Regions from separate parts of the Kitasatospora sp. NPDC002551 genome, predicted to be linked through region 4. Evidence: riboswitches for the same ligand, from Rfam matches in the RefSeq annotation. Region 4 holds a riboswitch; each other region holds the start of a gene.
The links. A riboswitch is a leader RNA that binds a small molecule or an ion and turns the genes downstream of it on or off. The one in region 4 is predicted to bind cyclic di-AMP.
Positions count from the first base shown of each region.

Region 1: linked by a shared signal. The riboswitch ahead of ABT093_RS22035 (C40 family peptidase) and the one ahead of ABT093_RS04020 (M23 family metallopeptidase) in region 4 are both predicted to bind cyclic di-AMP.
Region 2: linked by a shared signal. The riboswitch ahead of ABT093_RS37165 (transglycosylase family protein) and the one ahead of ABT093_RS04020 (M23 family metallopeptidase) in region 4 are both predicted to bind cyclic di-AMP.
Region 3: linked by a shared signal. The riboswitch ahead of ABT093_RS36725 (transglycosylase family protein) and the one ahead of ABT093_RS04020 (M23 family metallopeptidase) in region 4 are both predicted to bind cyclic di-AMP.

Region 1 covers NZ_JBEOWI010000026.1:34,069-39,870, reverse strand. Annotated here, with positions in the region: gene ABT093_RS22040 (C40 family peptidase) at 1-803, shown strand, start outside; cyclic di-AMP (ydaO/yuaA leader) riboswitch at 1,150-1,302, shown strand; gene ABT093_RS22035 (C40 family peptidase) at 1,313-2,500, shown strand; gene ABT093_RS22030 (C40 family peptidase) at 2,751-3,815, shown strand; gene ABT093_RS22025 (hypothetical protein) at 4,052-4,996, shown strand; gene ABT093_RS22020 (glycosyltransferase 87 family protein) at 5,025-5,802, opposite strand, start outside.
Region 2 covers NZ_JBEOWI010000079.1:19,629-25,430, reverse strand. Annotated here, with positions in the region: gene eno (phosphopyruvate hydratase) at 1-1,287, opposite strand; gene ABT093_RS37165 (transglycosylase family protein) at 1,542-2,489, opposite strand; cyclic di-AMP (ydaO/yuaA leader) riboswitch at 2,495-2,643, opposite strand; gene ABT093_RS37160 (cytochrome P450 family protein) at 2,875-4,176, opposite strand; gene ABT093_RS37155 (SDR family NAD(P)-dependent oxidoreductase) at 4,397-4,819, shown strand; gene ABT093_RS37150 (nucleoside triphosphate pyrophosphohydrolase) at 4,836-5,802, opposite strand, start outside.
Region 3 covers NZ_JBEOWI010000076.1:16,576-22,377, forward strand. Annotated here, with positions in the region: gene ABT093_RS36720 (hypothetical protein) at 1-717, opposite strand, end outside; cyclic di-AMP (ydaO/yuaA leader) riboswitch at 1,104-1,264, shown strand; gene ABT093_RS36725 (transglycosylase family protein) at 1,251-2,534, shown strand; gene ABT093_RS36730 (hypothetical protein) at 2,683-2,883, shown strand; gene ABT093_RS36735 (LacI family DNA-binding transcriptional regulator) at 2,977-3,996, opposite strand; gene ABT093_RS36740 (glycoside hydrolase family 13 protein) at 4,022-5,728, opposite strand; gene ABT093_RS36745 (sugar ABC transporter permease) at 5,788-5,802, opposite strand, start outside.
Region 4 covers NZ_JBEOWI010000003.1:22,019-27,820, forward strand. Annotated here, with positions in the region: gene ABT093_RS04000 (sensor domain-containing protein) at 1-732, opposite strand, end outside; gene ABT093_RS04005 (GNAT family N-acetyltransferase) at 858-1,445, opposite strand; gene ABT093_RS04010 (hypothetical protein) at 1,489-2,391, shown strand; gene ABT093_RS04015 (hypothetical protein) at 2,574-3,020, shown strand; gene ABT093_RS04020 (M23 family metallopeptidase) at 3,097-3,966, opposite strand; cyclic di-AMP (ydaO/yuaA leader) riboswitch at 3,979-4,147, opposite strand; gene ABT093_RS04025 (YiaA/YiaB family inner membrane protein) at 4,394-4,684, shown strand; gene ABT093_RS04030 (alpha/beta fold hydrolase) at 4,804-5,631, shown strand; gene ABT093_RS04035 (TetR/AcrR family transcriptional regulator) at 5,721-5,802, shown strand, end outside.

The DNA of each region.
Region 1 (5,802 bases), on a different contig from region 4:
AGCTCCAGGACCAGGTGGCCCGCGGCCAGGACCAGATGACCCAGCTGCAGGCCGGTCTGGCCGAGGTGGCGGGCGAGCAGTACCGCACCGGCGGCATCGACCCGTCCGTCCAGCTGATGCTCACCTCCGACCCGTCCGGCTACCTGGACAAGGCCTCCAGCGTGCAGCAGGCCAGCTCCAGCCAGGCCGAGGCGCTCAAGGGCCTGCAGGAGCAGCAGCGCCGGCTCGACCAGCAGAAGGCCGAGGCGGCCGCCGTGCTGGCCTCGCTGGACAGCACCACCAAGGACCTCAACCAGACCAAGGCCGAGGTCAACAAGAAGCTCCGGGAGGCCCAGGAGCTGCTGAACTCGCTGAGCGCCGCGGACCGCGCGGCCCTGAAGGCGGCGCAGCAGCAGGCCGACCGCGCCTCCCGCGGTTCCGAGCGCACCGACCTGGGCAGCCTGCCGCAGGCGAGCGGCAAGGCGGGCTCCGCGGTCGCCCTCGCGATGAGCAAGCAGGGCTCGCCCTACGGCTGGGGCGACGTCGGCCCGAGCACCTTCGACTGCTCCGGTCTGATGGTCTGGGCGTACGGCAAGGCCGGCGTCTCGCTGCCGCGCACCTCGCAGGCGCAGGGCAACTACGGCACCCGGGTGCCGTCCCTGTCCGAGGCCCAGCCGGGCGACCTGGTCATCTACCGGGACGACCGCAGCCACGTCGGCATGTACATCGGCAACGGCATGGTGGTCCACGCGCCGCGCACCGGTGACGTGGTGAAGGTGATGAAGGCCGACGCCATGAAGATCAACACGATCCGCCGGGTCTGACGGGTCGCCACGACACGCCCGAGGGGCCCGCTGGGGCTCCTGTGATCAGCGCCACCTCCGGTCGGAGGTGGCGTCGGCGTTTCGAGCGCGCTTTCGACCATCTGACGGACAATGATCAGCCCGCCGTGGGGGTGTGATCACATTCGGTCATATTCACAAGGGAACTTGGGCATTCTTCCGGCTTTTTTCTGACAAGGATTTGAACGGATCACGGATCTGTTACTAGGGTCGTGCCTCGAACCACGCACAGTCGATCACCCAGCCTGGGTGGCGGCGGGGTTCGCCGCCGAGTTCGCGAAGCAGCGGGACGGGGCTTCGGGTAGCCCGTCCGAACGAGGGCCCCGCAGTCCGGGGTCCGCTGTGGAACGGAGCCGGGGAACCACGTTCCTCCGGGGTGAATCGGCGCCAGGCCGGCCGCGCGAGCGGCGGGTGAGGCGTCGTAGGGCACGCTTCCGCCCGAACCCGTCAGCTCACCCGGTAGGCGGATGAGGAAGAAGGAGTCCGCCTTCGTGGCGTCCCATCGTCGTCCCAAGCCCGCCGGCCGCGCCCGTGTCTCGATCCTGACCGGTGTCGCCGCCGCTGCCGTTGCCCTGTCCGCGCAGTCCGGCGCCCACGCCGACCCTGCGCCGACCAAGGACCAGGTCAAGGAGCAGGTCGACCAGCTCAACGAGCAGGCCGAGGTCGCCACCGAGAAGTACAACGGGGCCCAGGCCAAGCAGCAGGAGCTGCAGAAGCAGGTCGCCGAGCTGCAGGACAAGGTGGCCCGTCAGCAGGCCGTGGTGATCGAGGCGCAGGGCGGCCTCGCCGAGATCGCCGGTGAGCAGTACCGCACCGGCGGCATATCGCAGACCGTCCAGCTGATGCTCTCCGCCAGCCCGGACAACTTCCTCAACCAGGCCGACGCCCTGAACCAGGCCGGTTCGACCCAGTCCGGCGCGCTGAAGGAGCTCCAGGAGCAGCAGCGCAGGCTCGACCAGGACCGCACCGAGACCCAGACCAAGCTCGCCGAGCTGGAGTCCACCACCCAGCAGCTGAAGACCTCCAAGGAGGAGGTCCAGGGCAAGCTGCAGAAGGCCCAGGACCTGCTCAACACGCTCACCGAGCAGGAGCGCCAGGCCATCCGCGCCGCCGAGGAGAAGGCCGCCGCCGAGGCCAAGGCGAAGGCGGACGCCGCCAAGGCCGAGGCCGCCAAGGCCGCCAAGGAGAAGGCCGACGCCGAGCGCGCCTCCCGCGACACCAACCGCAGCAACCTGAGCGCGCAGTCCGCGCCCTCCTCGGCCCCGGCCTCGGCCCCGGCCGCCGCGGCGTCCAAGCCGGCCGCGCCGGCCGCGCCGGCCGCCAACAGCTCGCGCGGTGCCGCCGCGATCGCGGCCGCCGAGAGCAAGCTCGGCGCCCCGTACGTCTACGGCGCCACCGGCCCCAACTCCTTCGACTGCTCGGGCCTCACCGGCTGGGCGTACGCCCAGGCGGGTGTGTCGCTGCCGCGCACCTCGCAGGCGCAGGCCACCGCCGGCACCCAGATCGGTTCGGACATCTCCAAGGCCCAGCCCGGCGACCTGGTGATCTTCTACGGCGACCGCCACCACGTGGGCATCTACGTGGGCGGTGGCCAGGTCATCCACGCCCCGAAGCCGGGCGCGTCGGTCCGCTACGAGTCGGCGTCCAACATGCCGGTCAACACCATCGTGCGCCTCTGACCGACGGTCGGAACGCCCCGTCAGGCCCGGTCTCCCCCGAGGGAGGCCGGGCCTGCGGCTTTTCCCGGCCCCGCCGGGACGCTCGGTCCGCGAACCGATCTGATGTCCGATCAGTGTCCGAATATTCGGGTTCGGAGGGGTTTGGAATCGGTTGCCCTGACTCGCTAACGTCTGCCACCGGACGCCCGCTTCGACAGCCGCCCGCTCCGGTGCGGCGGCGGGCCGGGCCCAGGATCGGAGCCGACGTCGCATGGCCGTGCACCGCCGTTCCCCGCTGTCAGGTGCGCACGCGTTCGCCCGGGCGCTGGTGCTCACCGCGGCGGCGACCACCGCGCTGGGTGTGGCGGCCGCAGGCAGCGCCCGGGCCGCGCCCGGCTCGCCGGACGCCCCGGCCGACCGCAAGGACGTCAAGGCGCAGGTGGAGCAGCTCTACGACGAGGCCGAGCAGGCCTCCGAGCGGTTCAACGCCGCCCAGGAGGCCCAGCAGAGGCTCCAGCGCGAGACCGGCACGCTGCAGCAGCAGGTCGCCCTCGCCCAGGACGAGCTGAACCGGCTGCGCGGCGACCTCGCCACCGTGGCCGGCGCCGAGTACCGCGGCGGCGGGATGGCGCAGACCGTCCAGCTGATGCTCTCCACCGACCCCGAGGGCTACCTCACCCGGGCCCGCACCCTGGACCAGGCCGCCGTGCGGCAGAATGAGACCCTGCACGAGCTGCTGGGCCGTCAGCGGGTGCTCGACCAGCGCCGGGCCGAGACCACCGCCAAGCTCGCCGAGCTGGAGGAGATCCGCAGGGCGCTGGCCGAGAGCAAGCAGGAGGTCCAGCAGCGGCTCGCCAAGGCGCAGCGGCTGCTCAACAGCCTCGGCGCCGCCGAGCGCGCCCGGCTCGCCGCCCAGGACGCCCGGGAGGCGGAGCAGCGCGCCACCCGCGGCACCGACCGGCTGGACCTCGGCAGCACCCCGCCGGCCTCCGAACGCGGCGCCGCCGCGCTGGCCGCCGCGGTGCGGATGATCGGCTCGCCCTACGTGTACGGATCCACCGGGCCCAAGGCGTTCGACTGCTCCGGTCTGATGTACTGGAGCTGGCGGCAGGCGGGAGTGACCCTGCCGCGCACCTCGCAGGCCCAGGCGCGCGCCGGGCAGCGGGTCGGCCTCTCCGAAGCGCGGCCGGGGGACCTGGTGATCTTCTACCGGGACATGCACCACGTCGGGATGTACGCCGGCGGCGGGGTGATCGTGCACGCCCCCTACCCGGGTGCCAAGGTCCGCTACGAGAGCGTCACCGCGATGCCGGTCTCGGGGGTGATCCGGCTCTGAGCCGCCTGGACACCGCCGCCGGCCGCGGGCCGTCCCGGCGCACCGCCCTGCTGCTCGCGGCCGGCGGACTGGCCCAGCTGTCGCTGCCCGGGGCCGCCCCGGCGCGGCCCGCCGCCGCGGCCTCGGACGAGCACGTCGGCGTCCTGGCGCTGCTCGACGAGCGGGCCCGGGCGCTGACCGCCGGGCCGCCCGCGCTGCCGCTGCGGGCCGGCTACCGGAACCTGCTGCTCGGCCCGGTGGACGCGGCCGGGCGGTGCGCCGCCACCGCCGAGCTGACCGTCGTGGTGAGCGGGTACGACCGGCAGCCGGTCGTCCACCCGCGCCGGCTGGCGCTGGCCCGCTCCGCCGCCGGCTGGCGGGTCGAACGCGAGGAGGGCGCGGGCGGACCGCCGCCGCTGTGGGACCTCGGCACCGTCCGGGCCGGCGCCGGAGCGCGCTGCCTGGTGCTCGGGGTGGACGCCGGGGCCGGCGGGGGCGCCCCCGCCGGACTCGCCGCCGTCGGCGACCGGGCGGTGTCCGCCGTCGAGGCCCTCTGGGGCACCGCCTGGGCCGGCCGGCTGCTGCTGGAACTGCCCGCCACCGGGGAACAGTTCACCCGGCTGCTGGCGGACGAGCGGCCCGGCTGGTCCGGGATGGCCGCTGTCACCGTGGCGGCGCCCGGCGCGCCGCTGAACGCCCCGGCCGACCGGATTCTGGTCAACCCGGAGACCTACGCGGGCCTGAGCGACTTCGGCCGGCAGGTGGTGGTCACCCACGAGGCGGTGCACGTGGCGACCCGGGCGGACACCCGCGCCTGGACGCCGCTCTGGCTCTCCGAGGGCGCCGCCGACTGGACCGGCTACCGCGACTCGGGCCGCGCCGCCCACCGGATCGCCCCGGAGCTGGCCCGGGACGTCGCCGACGGGCGGCTGCCCACGGCACTGCCCGAGGACGCCGCCTTCACCGCCGCCGGGGAGGGGCTCGCCCAGGTCTACGAGCAGGCCTGGCTGGCCTGCGACCTGATCGCCCGCCGGTACGGGCCGCAGCGGCTGGTGGACCTCTACCGGGCGGTCGGCGCGGCGGCCCCGGGCGCGGACCGCCCGGCCTGGCTGGACGGACTGCTGCGGGAGCGGCTGGGCCTCGGCCTGGCCGAGTTCACCCGCCTCTGGCTGGCCGAGGTCCGGGCGCTAGCCGCCCGCTAGGAGGGGCTGCGCGCCTCCCGGCGCGGAGTCAGGGCCGGGCGCCCTGGCGCCGGTCGCCGGGTGCGCCGCGCGGCCGGTCGATGCCGTCCAGCAGGTCCTGCTCGTACGCGATGCCCGGGCGCACCGAGAACGCGGCCGCCGGCACCGGCTCCGGGCGGGGCAGCACCACGGTCTCCGCGAGCCGCTCGGTGCGCCGGGTGGAGCGCCAGAGCCGGACGCAGGACAGCCCGGTCGCGGTCAGCAGCAGCAGGTTGCGCAGGGTCAGCACGGCGATCGCGCCCGGCTTGCTGGCGACCACGTCGCCGAAGACCAGCGGGAACTCCACCAGGGTCAGCGGGGTCGCGGCCAGGATCAGCAGCGCCACCGGCCGCTGGCTGCTGCCGCGCACCGTCAGGCAGACCGCCGAGACGCCGACCAGCCAGACCAGGTACTGCGGGCTGATCACCCGGCTGGTCACGGTGAAGATCAGCAGCGCGGCGAGCGCCGCGTCGTACATGGTGGCGGCGTTGCGGCGCCGGGCGGTGAACCGCCACAGCAGCAGCCAGCCGAAGCCGAGCACGGTGCCGGCCAGCATCACCTTGCTGACCAGCTCGACCCACGGCCCGAGCATCTCCACCGAGCCGTAGTTCATCATCACCTTGCCGTCCCAGGCCCCGGCGATCCGGGCGAAGTGGATCGGCAGCGCGCCGACCGACTCCACCTCGATGCCGCGGTCCTTCTGGAACGTCAGGAACTCGAACGCGCCGTTCATCCCGGCCGCCAGCAGGAAGGCGATCGCCGCGGTCGCGGCCGCCGCGGCGGTCCAC
Region 2 (5,802 bases), on a different contig from region 4:
TCAGCCCTCGTGCTTGAACCGCGGGAAGGCGCCGCGGCCGGCGTACTCGGCGGCGTCGTCGAGGATCTCCTCGATGCGCAGCAGCTGGTTGTACTTGGCGACGCGCTCGGAGCGGGCCGGGGCGCCGGTCTTGATCTGGCCGCAGTTGGTGGCGACGGCCAGGTCGGCGATGGTGACGTCCTCGGTCTCGCCGGAGCGGTGCGACATCATGCAGCGGTAGCCGTTGCGCTGGGCCAGCTCGACGGCGTCCAGGGTCTCGGTCAGCGAGCCGATCTGGTTGACCTTCACCAGCAGCGCGTTGGCGGTGCCGGTCTCGATGCCGCGGGCCAGGCGGGCCGGGTTGGTGACGAACAGGTCGTCGCCGACCAGCTGGACCTTGTCGCCCAGCTTCTCGGTCATGGCCTTCCAGCCGTCCCAGTCCGACTCGTCCAGCGGGTCCTCGATGGAGACCAGCGGGTAGGCGGCGACCAGGCCGGCGTAGTACTCGATGAGCTCGGCGGAGGTGAGCGCCTTGCCCTCGAACTGGTAGGCGCCGTCCTCGTAGAACTCGGAGGAGGCGACGTCCAGGGCGAGCGCGACGTCCTTGCCCGGCACGTAGCCGGCCTTCTGGATGGCCTCGACGATGAGGTCCAGGGCCTCGCGGTTGGAGTCCAGGTTCGGGGCGAAGCCGCCCTCGTCGCCCAGGCCGGTCGACAGACCGCGCTCCTTCAGCACGCCCTTGAGGGTGTGGTAGACCTCGACGCCCCAGCGGACGGCCTCGGAGAAGGACTCCGCGCCGATCGGGGCGATCATGAACTCCTGGATGTCGACGTTGGAGTCCGCGTGCGAGCCGCCGTTGAGGATGTTCATCATCGGGACCGGCAGGACGTGCGCGTTCGGGCCGCCCAGGTAGCGGAACAGCGGCAGGTCGCTGGCCTCGGAGGCGGCGTGCGCGACGGCCAGCGAGACGCCCAGGATGGCGTTGGCGCCGAGCGAGGACTTGTCCGGGGTGGCGTCCAGGTCGAGCATGGCCTGGTCGATCAGGCGCTGCTCGGTGGCGTCGTAGCCGACCAGCTCCGGGCCGATCTGCTCGATGACGGCCAGGACGGCCTTCTCCACGCCCTTGCCGAAGTAGCGGTTCTTGTCGCCGTCGCGGAGCTCCAGCGCCTCGAAGGCACCGGTGGAGGCACCCGACGGGACGGCGGCACGGCCGGTGCTGCCGTCGTCGAGGCCGACCTCGACCTCGACCGTGGGGTTGCCGCGCGAGTCGAGAATCTCACGGGCTACGACGACATCGATGGACGGCACGAGGCATCTCCTAGCGGAAGCAGGTTCGGCTGACGGTGGGTGCAGTCGGCCGGACGATTGCGGAGTCGTTACGACCAGAGCCTAACCGCACGGGCTGTCCGGGCCACGTCGACCTCGGCTCCGTCTCAGCGTGTGGCCCGGCTACCCACCGGTAGTTCACCTGGTTGCCCGGCCGGAGAGGTCCGGATGCGGACGAAGGGGGCCCAATCGGCCCCCTCCGTCCGCTCGGCCGGACCTCGCCGGTCGAACGGGTGTCAGCCGAGGGTCAGGACCTGGCCGGGGACGATCAGGTTCGGGTCGGCGCCGATGGTGCCGCGGTTGCCGTCGTACAGGGCGTGCCAGCCGCCGGAGACGCCCTGGCCGGCGGCGATCCCGGCGAGGGTGTCGCCGGAGCGGACGGTGTAGCCCTGGCCGGCCGACTGCTGCGGGGCGGCGGGGGCGCTCTGGGCGGCCTGGCCGGCGTACTGCTGGTAGACGCTCTGGTGGCTGGTCCAGTACCAGGCGCCGTTGCTCTGGTACCAGTACACCTTGGCGTCGGCGTCCCAGCCGGCCTTGCCGGAGAAGGCCGGGGACTGCGGAGCCTGCTGCTGGACCTGCGGGGCCTGCTGCTTGGGCTGCGGCGTCTGCTGCTTGGGCTGCTGCTGGGCGCTCTGCGGCGCGTACTGCCGGGCCTGCGGCTTGGCGGCCTGCTGCTGCGGCTGGGCCTGCGGAGCGGCGGCCGGCTTCGGGGCGGCGGCCTTCGGGGTCTGCTGCTGCGGCTGGGCCTGCGGCTTCGGGGCGGCCGGCTTGGCGTCCGTCGAGGTGTCGACCGCCGCCGGGGCGCCGCCCTTGCTCAGGCCGGCCTTCTTGGAGCAGACCGGCCAGGCGCCCGGGCCCTGCGAGGCGAGGACCTTCTCGGCGACCGCTATCTGCTGCGCCTTCGAGGCCTGGTTGGCCTGCGGCGCGTAGGCGGCGCCGCCGTACGCCTTCCAGGTGCTGGGGGTGAACTGGAGGCCGCCGTAGAAGCCGTTGCCGGTGTTGATGCTCCAGTTGCCGCCGCTCTCGCACTGGGCGACCGCGTCCCAGGTGGAGACCGGGGCGGCGGAGGCGCCGGTGGCGCTCAGGATGGGCATGGCCAGCCCGACGCCGGCGACACCGGCGACGGCGATGGCCTTCTCGGCCTGGGTACGGCGACGGTGACGACCGGTTCCAACGAACAGCATGACGAGGTCCCTCTCCGCACGCCTGCGAGGTGAGCTGTCGGGTTCGGACCGGGAGGTGGCCCGGCCGCGCGGAGGCGGCTTCACCCCTAGCCGTGGGAGACGGCACGAAACCTGGTTCCCCCGCCCCTGCCCAGGGTTCTGGTCGGTTTCCCGTGACGCGGCGGGCAGGACTCGGCGTTCCGCGGACGGGGCCCGCAGCGGCGGGCTCCACGGAGAGTAGACAGATCTTCAGAGCAATCACAAGCTCATATCGTCGATATCACACGAACATCACGTCACGTGATGGATTGCCTACCAACCGAAGCGGTATGTCCGGATTGATGCGGGTTCAGACCCCTGTGAAACACGGTTCGGAGAGCATCCGTCAGCGTGTCGTGGGTGTCCGTCAGGCCTCGCAGGCGCCGCCGGGAACGGCCAGGTCAGGCCTTTTCTCCGGCGTGAATTCCACCGGAAGTTCACGAAGTCCACGCATGATCAGACCACCGCGCCAGCGCAGGTCCCCGGGGTCGGCGGCGAGCCGAAGGTCCGGCAGCCGGGTCAGCAGGGTGGCCAGCGCGGCCCGCCCCTCCAGCCGCGCCAGCGGCGCGCCGATGCAGTAGTGGATGCCGTGCCCGAACCCCAGGTGCGGGTTGTCCGTCCGGGCCAGGTCCAGGGTGTTCTCGTCGGCGAACCGCGCCGGGTCCCGGTCCGCCGCCGCGAGCACCACCAGCACCGGGTCGCCGACCGGGATCTCCACCCCGCCGATGGTCAGCGGACTGGCCGCGAACCGCCAGGTGGCCAGCTCCACCGGCCCGTCGTAGCGCAGCAGTTCCTCGATCCCGGTCTCCAGCAGCGCGCTCTCGCCGCGGCCGACCGACTCCTGGAGCAGGGCGCGCTGCCCCGGGTTGCGCAGCAGCGCGTACACGCCGTTGCCGATCAGGTTGACCGTCGTCTCGAAGCCGGCGAACAGCAGGATGAAGGCCATCGCCGCGGCCTCGTTCTCGGTCAGGTGCTCGCCGTGGTCGCTGGCCCGGATCAGCCCCGAGATCAGGTCGTCGCCGAGGTCCGCCCGCTTGCGGTGGATCAGCTCCGCCAGGTAGGCCCGCATCCGCTTCACCGCGCGCCCCACGCCGCCGCGCTGACCGCTGCCGTGGCCCGGTTTGGTGTGTCGCAGCATCATCCCGGCCCAGTCCCGGAAGTCGTCCTGGTCCTCAGCGGGCACCCCGAGCAGGTCGCAGATCGCGTAGATGGGGAGCGGGAACGCGAACTCGTGGATGAGGTCGGCGGACCCGCGGGCCGCGAAGCCGTCGATCAGCCGGTCGGTCAGCTGCTGCACCCGCGGCTCGAACGCCGCCACCCGGCGCGGCGTGAACGCCTTGGACACCAGCCGGCGCAGCCGGGTGTGGTCCGGCGGGTCGATGTTCAGCAGGTGCGTCATGAGGTCGGCCTGGCGCTCGCCCGGGATGCCGACCCGGCCGGTGCGGTGGGCCTGCTCGCTGTGGTGCACCGGGTTCTTGGAGAGCCGGCTGTCCGCGAGCGCCTGCCGGGCGTCCGCGTACCGGGTGACCAGCCACGCCTCCACCCCGCTCGGCAGGGTGGTCCGGTGCACCGGCTCGTGCTCGCGCAGCCACGCGTACGCGGGGTACGGATCGGCGGCGAACTCCCAGGTGAACAGGGGCGGGCGGGCGGGGTCGGGCTGAGCTGGCATGGGTCGACGGTATCCCGGGCGTGTCCGGGCCACCGCACGGCGTGCGCGCGGCCGTCGGGGCGGCCGTCGGGGCCGCGTCCGAAGCCCGTCGTACACGGCAGGCGTGAGCCTGGTCACCTGAGGGGTAATTCCTGTTGCGGAGGGTCAGGACGTGCCTACGATCCTCCGCAAGATGTCCGTGGGCGCCGGTGCGGAGCCGCCCACAGGGAGGAGCAGGGCCATGCGGGACACCGGTTCGGTCGTCGTGATCGCCGTACTCGACGGCGGGTCGGGGGCTGACCTCGCCCGCCGGCTCACCGCCGCGGGGGCCGCCGGCGTGCTGATCGCCGACCAGCGGGTCGGGATCGCCGAGGACCTCGCCACCGAGCTCGACCGACCGGGCTGCCCGGTCGTCGGCGTCTGCGGGGACGTCCGCCGCCCCAGCGACGTCGCCGCGCTGGTCGACACCACCGAGAAGCACCTCGGCCCGATCGACCTGTTCTGCGTGGCCGGGCCGGGCGGCGAGCGGATCGTCTCGCTCTCCGACCTGCCCGACCACCTCGACCTGGAACGGCTCGCCGAGCTCGTCGCCCTGGTCGGCGAGGCGATCGGCGAGGTCGTCGTCCCGGCGCGGCGCCGTCCGCTGGAGGACGCCGCCGCCTGAGGCCCCGGCCGGCCCGCTACGGCGCGGGCTCCAGGCCCTCGGCGGCGCGCACCTCGTCCCGGTAGCCGCGCGCCGCGGCCCGCAGCGCGGCGTCCACGTCCACCCCGGCGTCGTGCGCGCGCTGCGCCACCGCGAGCAGCAGCCGGCCCGCCGACTCGGCCGTGAGCTCTCCGGGCAGCTCGTACGGCGCGTCCGGCACGCCCGTGAAGCCGGCCCGGCGCACCCGCGACACCAGCTTCGCCGCGTACGCGAGCGAGGGCAGCCCGGCCGGCACGCCGTCCAGCACCGACTCGCGCTCCGACTTCTCGGCGGCCTTGAGCGCCTCCCAGCTGGCCTCCACCTCGTCGGCGCCGCCCGCCTCGGCGTCGCCGAACACGTGCGGGTGGCGGTACATCAGCTTGTCGACGATGTCGCCCGCCACATCGTCGATCGAGAAGGCGCCGGTGGGGTGCTCCTCGGCGATCCGGGAGTGGAAGAAGACCTGCAGCAGGACGTCGCCCAGCTCCTCGCGGAGCATGTCGCGGTCCCCCTCCTCGATCGCCTCGACCAGCTCGTAGGCCTCCTCGACCAGGTACTTCACCAGGCTGGCGTGGGTCTGCTCGGCGTCCCAGGGGCAGCCGCCCGGCGAGCGGAGCCGGTCCATCACGGAGACCAGGTCCAGCAGCCGCGCGCCCGGCAGGTCGTAGGAGCCGGGCAGCACCTCGATCTCCGGCACCTCGCCGGCGTGCTCGACGGCGAGGCGGGCCAGCGCGTCGGTCAGCCCGGGGTCGCCGTCCGGGCTGCCCAGCCAGACGGTCGGACCGGCGGCCGGGTGGGCGGTGGCGGGTCGGGTGGTGGCGGGTCGGGTGGTGGCGGCGGGGCGGTCGGCCTCGGCGGGCCGGGCGGCCGGGAGGTCGGCCGGGCGGTCGGCCGGGGCCTCGGTGAGCAGCCGGGCCAGCGCGGGGGCGGAGCCGGGGGCCACGATCCGGACGTCGACGCCGGCC
Region 3 (5,802 bases), on a different contig from region 4:
GGCGAGTTCGTCGCCGGGCAGCCAGCCGGCCGGCGGGGAGGTGAGGTTGACGACCGTGTCGCCGGCCCCGAGCTCGCGGTCGGCGCGGACCCAGGCGGTCTTGGCGGCGCCGTCCAGCCGCAGGTAGCCGGCGCCGGTGACCCAGAGGCCGACGTCGGTGTCGACCACCTTCATGCCGTCGCCCTGGAACCGCTTCTCGTCGACGCCGGGGAAGCGCAGGGTGTGGACGTGGCCGCCGTCGGGGGCGAGGGCCAGGGCGCCGCGGACCTCGACGTTGCCGGCGGCGGCGAGGGTGACGGTGCGGTCGGCGGCGAAGGTGAGCGCGCCGCCCGGCTCGACCAGCAGGGAGCCGACCTCGGCGTCGGTGTCGAGCAGGACCCGGTCGGTGATCCGCACCGCGCTGCGCGGTCCCGGCGGGCTGCCGCCCCAGCCGGCCCGGTCGGACCAGCGGCGGCCGCCCTGGTCGACGGTGGGCGCGGGGGCGGGCTGCTCGGGGGCGCCGGTACCCGGGGGGCCGGTGCCGTCCGGCGGGGCGGCGCCGTGGCCGCCGTCGGAGCCCATCGGGCCGGCGGCCTCGGTCGGGGTGGTCCCGATGACCGCGGCCGGGGTGACCAACCGGGTCTCTCCGGTCAGCGAGCGGCGCAGGATCTCCTCGCCGCTGATCGCCGCGAAGGCGGTGCCGACGGCCAGCCAGCGCAGTAGTGCCCGGCGGGTCAAGTGAGTTCGGGACGGTTCGGTCGGGATGTCCGCTCTGCGGTGCTTTGCCCGGCGATGCGCTCCGCGTGGCCGGGCGGCCGGACGGGGGGTGTTCGGCTCCTCGTCGATGCCCATCGGTGCGTAGCCCTCTCTCCGGACGGCTGCGGCGGTGCCGGCGCGCCGCCGACGCTCTGAAGCATAGGCAGTTGCGTTGGCCACGACCGGCGTTGCGGAAAACCGGTCATTTCTGATCATGAAGGACAGCCGCTCAGCACGGATTTCGCAAACCGTGACGAGCGTCACACATGTTTGCGGTTTGAACGCGCCTCTGCTTAACGTGCTCCCCGTTCGTGGCCACACGGACCCAGCACGTCCGCGACGCCGAGTCCTGCCGTCGGGCGCGCTGGCAGCGCAATGCACCACGGCAGGAGCGGGGGAACCACAGGTAGTTCGCCCAGGACCGGTCCTCGGACCGGCCCCGGGCTAGGGGTGAAGCCGCGTCCACAGCGCGGCCGGGCAACTCCGGCCCGAATCCGACAGCTCACCTCGCAGGCGTGGGAGAGGACCACGTCTTCATGCTGCCCACCAACGGCACCCGACTGTCCGGCCGTACCCGTCGCGCGATCGCCGCCCTCGGCGTCGCGGGCATCGGCCTCACCGTCCCCGGCCTGACCGCCGGCACCGCCTCGGCCGCCTCCGTCGCCACCTGGGACAAGGTGGCCCAGTGCGAGAGCGGCGGCAACTGGAGCATCAACACCGGCAACGGCTTCTACGGTGGCCTCCAGTTCACCAACTCCACCTGGTCCGGGTTCGGCGGCACCGCGTACGCCGCGCGCGCCGACCTCGCCACCAAGGACCAGCAGATCGCGATCGCCGAGAAGGTCCTGGCCGTGCAGGGCCCCGGCGCCTGGCCGGTCTGCTCGGTCAAGGCCGGTCTGACCAAGGGCGGCACCCCGGCCGCGGTGGACACCTCCGCCGCCGCCAAGCCGGCCACCCAGGCCCCGGCCGCGCAGACCCCCGCCGCGCAGGCCCCGGCCGCCAAGCCGGCGGGCAAGCCCGCCGCGCAGCCGCAGGCCGCCACCACCGCGCCCGGCACCGCCCCCGCCGCCGAGCAGCGCCAGAGCGACCGGCAGTGGCGTCAGCAGAGCGGCCAGCAGGCCTCCGAGGCCTACACCGTGGCCGCCGGCGACTGGCTGTCCACCATCGCCGACGAGCAGCACGTCCAGGGCGGCTGGCAGCGCCTGTACGAGCTCAACCGCGCCACCCTGACCGACGGCCCGCACGCCATCTACCCGGGCCAGCGGCTGAGCCTGGGCGACCGTGCCCAGGGCCAGGGCTTCGACTGGTTCAACCGCGCCCAGGGCGACACCCGGGCTCCGTCCGCGCAGACCCAGACCCAGGCCCAGACCCCGGCCACCAAGCCGGCGAACAAGCCCGCCGCGCAGGCCGAGACCCCGGCGCCGGCCCCGACGGCCACCGGCAGCATGGCCGCCGCCGTCGCCTTCGCCCAGTCGAAGGTCGGCCAGGCCTACGTCTACGGCGGCACCGGCAACGGCGGCTGGGACTGCTCCGGCCTGACCCAGGCCGCGCTGCGCGCCGCGGGCATCTCCGTCCCGCGCGTCGCCGCCGACCAGGCCGCCGCGTCCACCCACGTCTCGCTGGACGCCCTCAAGCCGGGCGACCTGCTGTTCTGGTCCAACAACGGCAAGGACTCCGGCGTCTACCACGTCGCGCTGTACATCGGCGACGGCAAGTACGTCGAGGCCGCCAACCCGAGCTCGGGCGTGCGGACGCAGACCGTCGCCAACTGGGCGCCGGACTTCGCCGGCCGGGTCTGATCCCGTCACGCCGCGGCCCCCGGGGAGAGTCCGGTCGCTCCTCCCCGGGGGCCGCGGCATGCCCGGACGCGGGCGCGCGAAGAGCGGCCATGGTCAAACCGGGGCCGCACCGGGCATGCTGCTGCCCTGCACCCGAGGAGGAGTCACCATGGCCCAGGTCACCGTCACGCTCGACGCCAACCTCGCGATCGACGCGATGATGCTGTCCGGCACCAGGAACCCGCAGGACGCCGTCGAACTGATCCTCCGCGACTACCTGGAGCGGGGCCGGCGCACCGAGACCCGCACCGGCGACGCCGCCGACGGCCACCGGGTCACCCAGGACCGCCCGGTCGCCCAGGAGGGCTGAGCGGCCGCAACGCCGAAGGGGCCCGGGAGCACATCCGCTCCCGGGCCCCTTCGGCACCCTGATCGGCGCACGGGCCGCTCAGTACACGGCTGCTCAGCGCGCGCGGGCGCCGGTCGAGCCGCGCATCACCAGCTCCGGCTGGAACATGAACTCCCCGCGCTGCGCGGCGTTGCCGCCGACCTCCTCCAGCAGCGCGTCCACCGCCGCGGTGGCCATCGCCTCCACCGGCTGGCGCACGGTGGTCAGCGGCGGCTCGGTGAAGGCGATCAGCGGCGAGTCGTCGAATCCGACCACCGAGATGTCCTGCGGCACCGCCAGGCCCCGCTGCCGGACCGCCCGTATCGCGCCGAGCGCCATCATGTCGCTGCCGCAGACGATCGCCGTGCAGCCCTTGTCGAGCAGCGCCCCGGCCGCCGCGTGCCCGCCCTCCACGCTGAACAGCGTGTGGTGGACGAGTGCCTCGGCCTCCTCCCGGCTGCGCCCGAGCACCTCCCGCATGGCCGCGGTGAAGCCCTCGATCTTGCGCAGCACCGGCACGTACCGCTGCTGGCCGACCGCCAGGCCGATCCGCTCGTGGCCGAGTTCGGCGAGGTGCTGGACGGCCATCCACATCGCGGCCCGGTCGTCCGGCGAGATGAACGGCGCGTCGATCCGCTCGCTGTAGCCGTTGATCAGCACGAACGGCACCCCGCGCCCGGCCAGCCGGGCGTAGCGGTCGTGGTCGGCGGTGGAGTCCGCGTGCAGGCCGGAGACGAAGACGATGCCCGCCACGCCCCGGTCGACCAGCATCTCCACCAGTTCGTCCTCGGTGGAGCCGCCCGGCGTCTGGGTGCAGAGCACCGGCGTGTAGCCGTGCCGGCTCAGCACCTGCTCGATCACCTGGGCCAGCGCCGGGAAGATCGGGTTGCTCAGCTCCGGCGTGATCAGCCCGATCAGGCCCGCGCTGCGCCGGCGCAGCCGGGTCGGCCGCTCGTAGCCGAGCACGTCCAGGGCCGCCAGCACGGTCTGCCGGGTGGCGGCCGAGACGTTGGCCTTGCCGTTGAGCACGCGGGAGACGGTGGCTTCGCTGACCCCCGCCTGCGCCGCGATGTCTGAGAGTCGCGCCGTAGTCACGATCCCAGAGCCTATTGCAACCACGTCAGACCTCCCACCAGTCGGTGCTGTCCGCGGCGAGCACCGCCTCGCCGTCCGCCACCACCGGGTCGGCGCCGGCGGAGGTGAGCAGCAGTCGGCCGGGGGCCGGTATCCGGACCGGGGCGCCGGTGGTGTTGACGGTGCAGACGAAGGAGCCGCGGCGGAACGCCAGGGTGCCCTCGGGGCCCTCCAGCCACTGGACGTCCGTGCCGGCGCCGAGGTCGGGCCGCGCCTTGCGGACGGCCAGCGCCGAGCGGTACAGCTCCAGGGTGGAGGTCGGATCGCCGGTCTGCGCCTCGACACTGAGGCCGGCCCACTCGGCGGGCTGCGGCAGCCAGGACGGTCCGCCGGCGCTCGGGCCGAAGCCGTAGGGGGCCTCGGTGCCGGACCACGGGATCGGGACGCGGCAGCCGTCGCGGTAGCCGTCCTGGCCGGCCTGACGGAAGAACGACGGGTCCTGGCGGACCTCGTCGGGCAGGTCGGTGACGTCCGGCAGGCCGAGTTCCTCGCCCTGGTAGACGTAGGCGGAGCCGGGCAGCGCGAGCATCAGCAGGGTGGCGGCGCGGGCCCGGCGCAGGCCGAGTTCGCGGTCGCCGGCGGTGCGGATCTGGGTGCCCAGGCCCGGCGGGTTGGCGAACCGGGTGGCGTGCCGGGTGACGTCGTGGTTGGAGAGCACCCAGGTGGTGGGGGCGTCGACCGGGCGCATCGAGTCGAGCGAGAGGTCGATCACCGCGCGCAGCTCGGCGGCGTCCCAGGAGGTGCCGAGGTACTGGAAGTTGAAGGCCTGGTGCAGCTCGTCGGGGCGCACGTAGTTGGCGGTGCGCTGGACGGTCGGGGTCCAGGCCTCGGCGACGCCGATCCGCTGCCCCGGGTACTCGTCGAGGATCCCGCGCCAGCTGCGGTAGATCTCGTGCACGCCGTCCTGGTCGAAGAAGGGCATGACGTCGTTGCCGAGCAGCTTGAGCTGGTCGGCGCCGCCGAGGTCGGGCAGGCCGGGGGCCTTGACCAGGCCGTGGGCGACGTCGATGCGGAAGCCGTCGACGCCCATGTCCAGCCAGAAGCGCAGGATGGAGCGGAACTCGTCGGCGACGGCCGGGTTCTCCCAGTTGAAGTCGGGCTGCTCCGGGGCGAACAGGTGCAGGTACCAGTCGCCGGGGGTGCCGTCCGGGTCCTCGGTGCGGGTCCAGGCCGGGCCGCCGAAGATGGACTCCCAGTCGTTGGGCGGCAGTTCGCCGTTCTCGCCCTTGCCGGGGCGGAAGTGGTAGCGCTCGCGCAGCGGGGAGCCGGGGCCCTCGCGCAGGGCGCGCTTGAACCACTCGTGCTGGTCGGAGGAGTGGTTGGGGACGAGGTCCACGATGATCCGCAGGCCCAGCTGGTGGGCGTCGCGGATCAGCGCGTCGGCGTCCAGCAGGGTGCCGAACACCGGGTCCACGGCGCGGTAGTCGGCGACGTCGTAGCCGGCGTCGGCCTGCGGGGAGGCGTAGAACGGCGAGAGCCAGACGGCGTCCACGCCGAGGTCGCGCAGGTAGGGCAGGCGGCTGCGGATGCCGGGCAGGTCGCCCATGCCGTCGCCGTTGGAGTCGGCGAAGCTGCGCGGGTACACCTGGTAGATGACCGCGTCCCGCCACCAGCCTCTGTCCGCGGCGGCACCGGCCTCGTGAGCGGTGGCGTCGGCGGCGGGCCGGGAGGTGTCGGCCAGGTTCTGGGTCATGGACGGTATCCCTTGGGAAGTGGGGGCGGAGCGGTCGGGACGTCGAGGGGTGACGTCGTTCAGGACTTCGAGGC
Region 4 (5,802 bases):
ACCGCGGGCGGCGAGCCGGTTGACGTTGGTCAGTCCGCGCACCAGCTGCGGCGTCAGGAAGACGAACAGCAGCCCGACCAGGCAGACGCCGGCGATCTGCAGCGGCGACTCGACGTAGTAGACGTGCCGCACGCCGTCGCTGCCGGTGAAGTCGAAGATCCGGTAGCCCGGCCAGTCCACGTAGCGCGGGAACACCCAGTGGTAGACGGGGTAGAGCGCGAGCGTCCAGCCGACGCAGAGGAAGACCAGCGACAGCACCGTGCTGAGGATCGCCCACGGGAACATCACCACCTGGTACAGCACGGCCTTCCAGCCGGCCGCGTCCGCCAGGCGGGCGGTGATCGCGCCCCAGGCGCCCGGCCGCACCGCGCGCACCGGCGCCGGGGCGGGCACGTCCAGGGCGAGCATGCCGCGCACCCGGGCGCGCTCCAGCCCGCCGAAGCCGCGCGCGGCGGAGGTCAGCGCCGCCAGCACCGGCAGGCCGAGCACGGTGACGAAGGTGCCGAGGCCGAGGCAGAACAGCGCGACGGCGACGGTGAAGCCGGCGACCGCCACCGGCAGTCCGGTCAGCGCGTAGCCGACCTCGCGGTAGAAGTACCCGGTGAACGGGGCCCGCCAGGCGTACGGCGGCTCCTCGATGCGGCGGGCGACGGCGTGGCGCTCGCCGCCCTCGCGGCCGTCGTACGCGTCGTACTCGTCGTACTCGTCGCGCTGCATGGTGTGGGTGCTCATGGCCGGATCTCGGTCCCTCGGGTCGGTCGCGGTTCGGGCTCGTGGGGTCTGTCCTGCTGACTCCGCCAGCCTCTCAGGGCGCGCGCCGCCCGGACATCCTGCTCCCCGGCGAACCGGGGGTGGGGTTATCCCCCCGCGACGGCGCTCCCGCCGGCCGGGACGTCCTCGGCCAGGAGCGCGTACTGGTAGGCGTCGCGCCAGCCGTCGTGGCGCCGGTAGTCGTGCCGGACCCGGCCCTCCAGCCGGAAGCCGGCCCGGGTCAGCACCCGGACCGAGGCGGCGTTGTCGACGTCCACCCGGGCTTCCAGCCGGTGCAGGCCGAGCGGGCCGAAGGCGAGGTCGCGCAGCAGGGCGACGACCTCGCCCGCGTAGCCGAGGCCCCAGACGTCGGGGCGCAGGGCGTAGCCGAGGTGGGCGGCGTGGTGGGGGACGAGGCCGAGCGCGGCGTTGCCGATCGGGACGGCGCGGGCCGGGTCGTCGGCGTCGGCGAGCCGGGTGACGGCCAGCCGGTAGACCTCGCGGTTCTCCTTCTGCGCCTCCTCCACGAACTGGGCGACCTGGTCGGCGCAGGACTCGTGGTCGCGCGGGGCGAAGGGGAGGTAGCGGGTGGCCCGCGGATCGCCGAACACCGCGTGCAGCGCGTCGACGTCCTCGGGGGTGTGGTGGAACTCGCGGATGGCCAGCCGGGGGCCGGTGAGTCGGACGGGGACCATGGCTCCCGACCCTACCGCCGACCAGCGGTTACGGTTCGTGGTTATGGAAGACGAAGACCTGCGGCTCGCCCCGCGCACCAAGGCCGCCGAACTGCTCGCCTGGGCGGAGGCGCAGGGCCGCGAGCCGGTCGCCGGCGCCCCGCTGCGGGCGGTGCTGGCGCTGCTGGAGCTGGGCGGCGGCAGGATGCGCGACGGCTGGCCCGAACTGACCTCCGCCGCGGTGGAGCACCTGCTGTACGAGCAGCTCCACCTGTACGTCCAGCCGGAGCCGGGGCAGGACCCGCTGGCGTACGGCGCGGCGGTGCGGCTGCTGGTCGACCACCAGCGGGCGGCGAAGCGGCTGAACGCCAAGCGGCAGGAGCGGCTGCACGCCGAGGCCGAGTGGCAGGGCGAGGTGGCGGCCGGGCTGCTGCGCCGGGCGGACCTGGTGACCTGGCCCCGGCTGTACACGCTGCTGCTGCGCGCGGCCGGGGTGGACACCGGCGACGAGGCGGCGGTGCGGGCCTGGCTGGAGGGGTTCCGGGAGCGGTCGCAGGAGGAGCGGTCGGCGGCCTTCACGGCGCTGGAGGCGGACGGCGTGCTGGACCCGGTGGACGACGGGGGCTGGGGTGCCGGGACCCGGCCGCTGGCGGTGGGGATGGCCACCGACGGCGCGCGCCGGCTGCTGGAGCAGGGGCTGATGCGGCGCAGCTACCGGAACCTGGCGGAGCTGACGGCGCTGGGCCGGCCGATGCCGGACGAGCTGGCCGGGGACTTCACGGCGTTCGAGGAGGCCGCGGTCCGGGTGGCGCTGGAGCTGGCCGGCGCGTGGACGGTGCCGGGGCTGCCTCGGCTGCTGGTGGAGGAGTTCCCGGAGCTGGCGCCGGAGCCGGGCCAGGAGGAGATCGACGCCTACCTGGCGGGCCTGGAACCGGCGGAGGGGTTCGAGGAGGACGGGGCGGAATAGCGCCGGTCCGGCGGGACCGTGGATTCGAGCCACCGGGCGGTCGATTCCGGCACTCCTCAAGGGATTCGGGGCCGGCCGCGATTGATGGATCGCACGCGGTGGAATCGCTTGGCCATGTGAAGCGTGACATATCACATGCGCTCCACGGTTCCCTTTGCCCGTTCTCGAAGGAGAGAATTCTGATGAATCGTTTCTCCGCCATCCTGGCGGCCGCCACCGCGCTGTCCTCGCTCGGTGTCGCGGGCGCCGCCCAGGCCACCGCGCAGACCACGGGCACGACGGCGACCACCGCGGCCGCCGCGACGAGCACCTGCGCCAACGGCTTCGCCGGTGTCCTCCAGAACCGCGTCTGCGTCACGGTCGACGGCGCCGGCGTGACGGCCGGCGGCTACACGACGCCGACCCCCGGCTGGACGGCGCAGGACGCCTCGTACAGCCTGACCCTCGGCGTCGTCGGCGGCGCGTCGCTCGGCACCGACAGCGGGACCGGCATACTCCCGCCCGGCGGGCGCGGGTTCGGCTACCTCGCGGCCACCGCGCCGTGCGGCTCCACCGTGACGGCCACCCTCGTGACCACCACGTGGGGCTACGGGGCGACCGCGACCGTCACCGCGCCCGTCACCTGCTGATCCCCCCTTGGAAGAACTCCGCCCCGCCGGACGCGATCCGGCGGGGCGGAGCCCTCACAGTGTCCGACGGGAGGCGTCAGGGGGTGACGCCGTGCTGCTCGAACCAGCTCTCCGGGTCGACGGGGGCGCCGCCGCCGGGGCGGACCTCGACGTGCAGGTGGGCGCCGGTGACGTTGCCGGTGGCGCCGACCTTGCCGATCTGCTGGCCGGGGACGACCTTGCCGGAGCCCTTGATGATCGAGGAGAGGTGGCAGTACCAGATCTCGGTGCCGTCGGGCAGGGTCTCGACGATCCGGTAGCCGTAGGCGCCGGCCCAGCCGGCCGAGGTGATGGTGCCCTGGCCGACCGCGTAGACGGGTTCGCCCTGGTCGGCGGCGAAGTCGAGGCCGGTGTGCAGGTGGGCCCAGTAGCGGGCGCTCTGCCCGTAGTGGGCGGAGAGCCGGTAGTCCTTCACCGGCAGCTTGATGGCGGCGAGCTTGGCCTTCTCGGCCTCCTCGGCGGCGCGCCTGGCCTGCTCCTGCTGGGCGATCTGGGCGGCCCGCTTGGCCTCGGCCTCCTGGGCGGCCTGGACGCGGGCGTTCTCCTCGGCCGCGGTGCGCTGGCTGTCGGCCTGCAGCTGGATGCGGGCGGCGAGGGCGAGGCCGGGGTCGGCGGAGAGCGCGACCGGCTGTTCGTCGGGCGCCTCGACCGCCGGCGCGGCGGCCGGGGTGGCGGAGGCGAAGCCGGTGGCGCCCAGTGTGGCGGCGACGGCGGTGACGCCGAGCAGCGGGGCGGTGCCGCGGGTCTGGCGGGGCATCCGGTGCCGGCTGGTCGGGTCGGCCGGCGGGGCGGTCTCGTCGGCGGGGCCGCCGAACGGGCCGTGCCCGGTGTACGGGCCCGGGTGGTCGAGCAGCCGGGTGCCGGTGGAGGAGCCGGACGGATGTGCCGGGGTGTGCGTCGACGCCACGGAGGCGCGCTCCTTTCCTTCCTTCGCGCCTACCGGGTTAGCTGACGGGTTCGGAGCAGGAAGGTCTCCTACGGCTGGGCCTGGACGGGGCCTGACCCGGCCGATTCACCCCAAGGAACGTGGTTCCCCGGCTCCCTGGCCTGCCCGGAGGCCGGCCGGCGGGATTAGGCGACGGCGCACGGTGCCGTCTGGGTACGGCGTTGCGGACCGCGCTGCGTTATCAAACGTTAATCCGAGAGCCCCCCGATTCCAAGCCATCCGTTGGTGACGGCGGGATACGGATCGGGCACCACGCTGCCCGGTGGGCGATTTGGGACGTTTGATGACAACTGACACTACCGAACGTGTCGGGACGTCAACGAACGGCCCCTCACTTGAGTACGCCTACTCATGTGCGGGCGGGCGCGGCGCGGCCATCCTGGCGCCCATGAGCACACCGATGCAGTCCCGCACCACGGCCGCGTACTACATCCAGGCCGTGCTGTCCTTCACCCTCTCCGCCGCCGCCCTCGGCATCGGGATCGCCTTCCTCCCGGTGGAGCCCTGGACCCGGGCGTTCCTCGCCCTCGGCCTGCTCTACACGATCACCTCCACGTTCACCCTGTCCAAGGTGGTCCGGGACCGGCAGGAGACCACCGAGCTGGTGACCCGGGTCGACCAGGCGCGGCTGGACAAGCTGCTGACCGAGCACGACCCGTTCAAGGTCGAGGGCGTCTGAGCCGCCCCGCGGGCGGGCCGGTCGTGCCGGACGCGCCGATAGCTTGACGGCTAAGGCTATTAGCCTTAGCTTTATGGCTATCGGCGCTCCGCCGACGGTCCCGCCCCAGGAGGCTCCCCATGAACGGCACCACCGCTCCCGTCACCCGCCACCTCGACCTGCCCGGCGGCCGGATCGCCTTCGACGACACCGGGCGCGGCGAGGGCGCCCCGGTCGTCCTGCTCCCCGGGATGCTCGACAGCCGGGCCGCGTACCGGCACCTGCGCCCGCTGCTGGCCGCCGCCGGCCGCCGGGTGATCACCATGGACCTGCGCGGCTTCGGCGAGTCCTCGATCCTCTGGGACGACTACTCCCCCGCCGCGATCGCCGGTGACGTCCTCGCCCTGCTGGACCACCTGGGCATCGAGCGGGCCGTGCTGGCGGGCAGCTCCTACACCGGCGCCAGCGTCGTCAGGGCCGCCGGGGACGCCCCCGAGCGGGTCGCCGGGATCGTCCTGATCGACGCCTTCGTCGAGAACGTGCCGGCGGGCGCCCTGCAGCGCCTGGCGGTCGGCGCGATGGGCGCGCTGCTGGTGCGCTCGCCCGCGTTCTGGGGCCTCTACCACCGCAGGATGGCCTACCCGGGCCCCAAGCCGGCCGACCACGAGGAGTACGTGGCCGCGCTGGTCGCCGCGATGCGCACCCCCGGCCGCAGGACCGCCACCCGCGGCTACGTGCGCGGCGACTCGGCGCCCACCGGCTGGACCGCCGCCGTGCGCTGCCCGGCGCTGGTCGTGATGGGCTCGAAGGATCCCGACTTCGGGAAGCCGGAGCTGGTCGCCGACCGGCAGGCCGCCGCGCTGAACGCGCGCAAGGTGATGATCGAGGGGGCGGGACACTACCCGATGGCCGACCACCCGCGGGCCACGGCCGACGCCCTGCTGTCCTTCCTCGCCGGCCTGGCCTGAGCGCCGCCGCCCCCGCCCCGCGCCCGTCCCGCCGTCCCGACCCGCCCGATCCCGTCCCGCACCGCACCGCACCCAGCCAGGAGAACCGCATGCCCCGAGTCGGACTGACCCCCGAGCAGGTCGTCGGCCACGCCCTCGCCCTCATCGACGAGCAGGGCCCCGAGGCCCTCA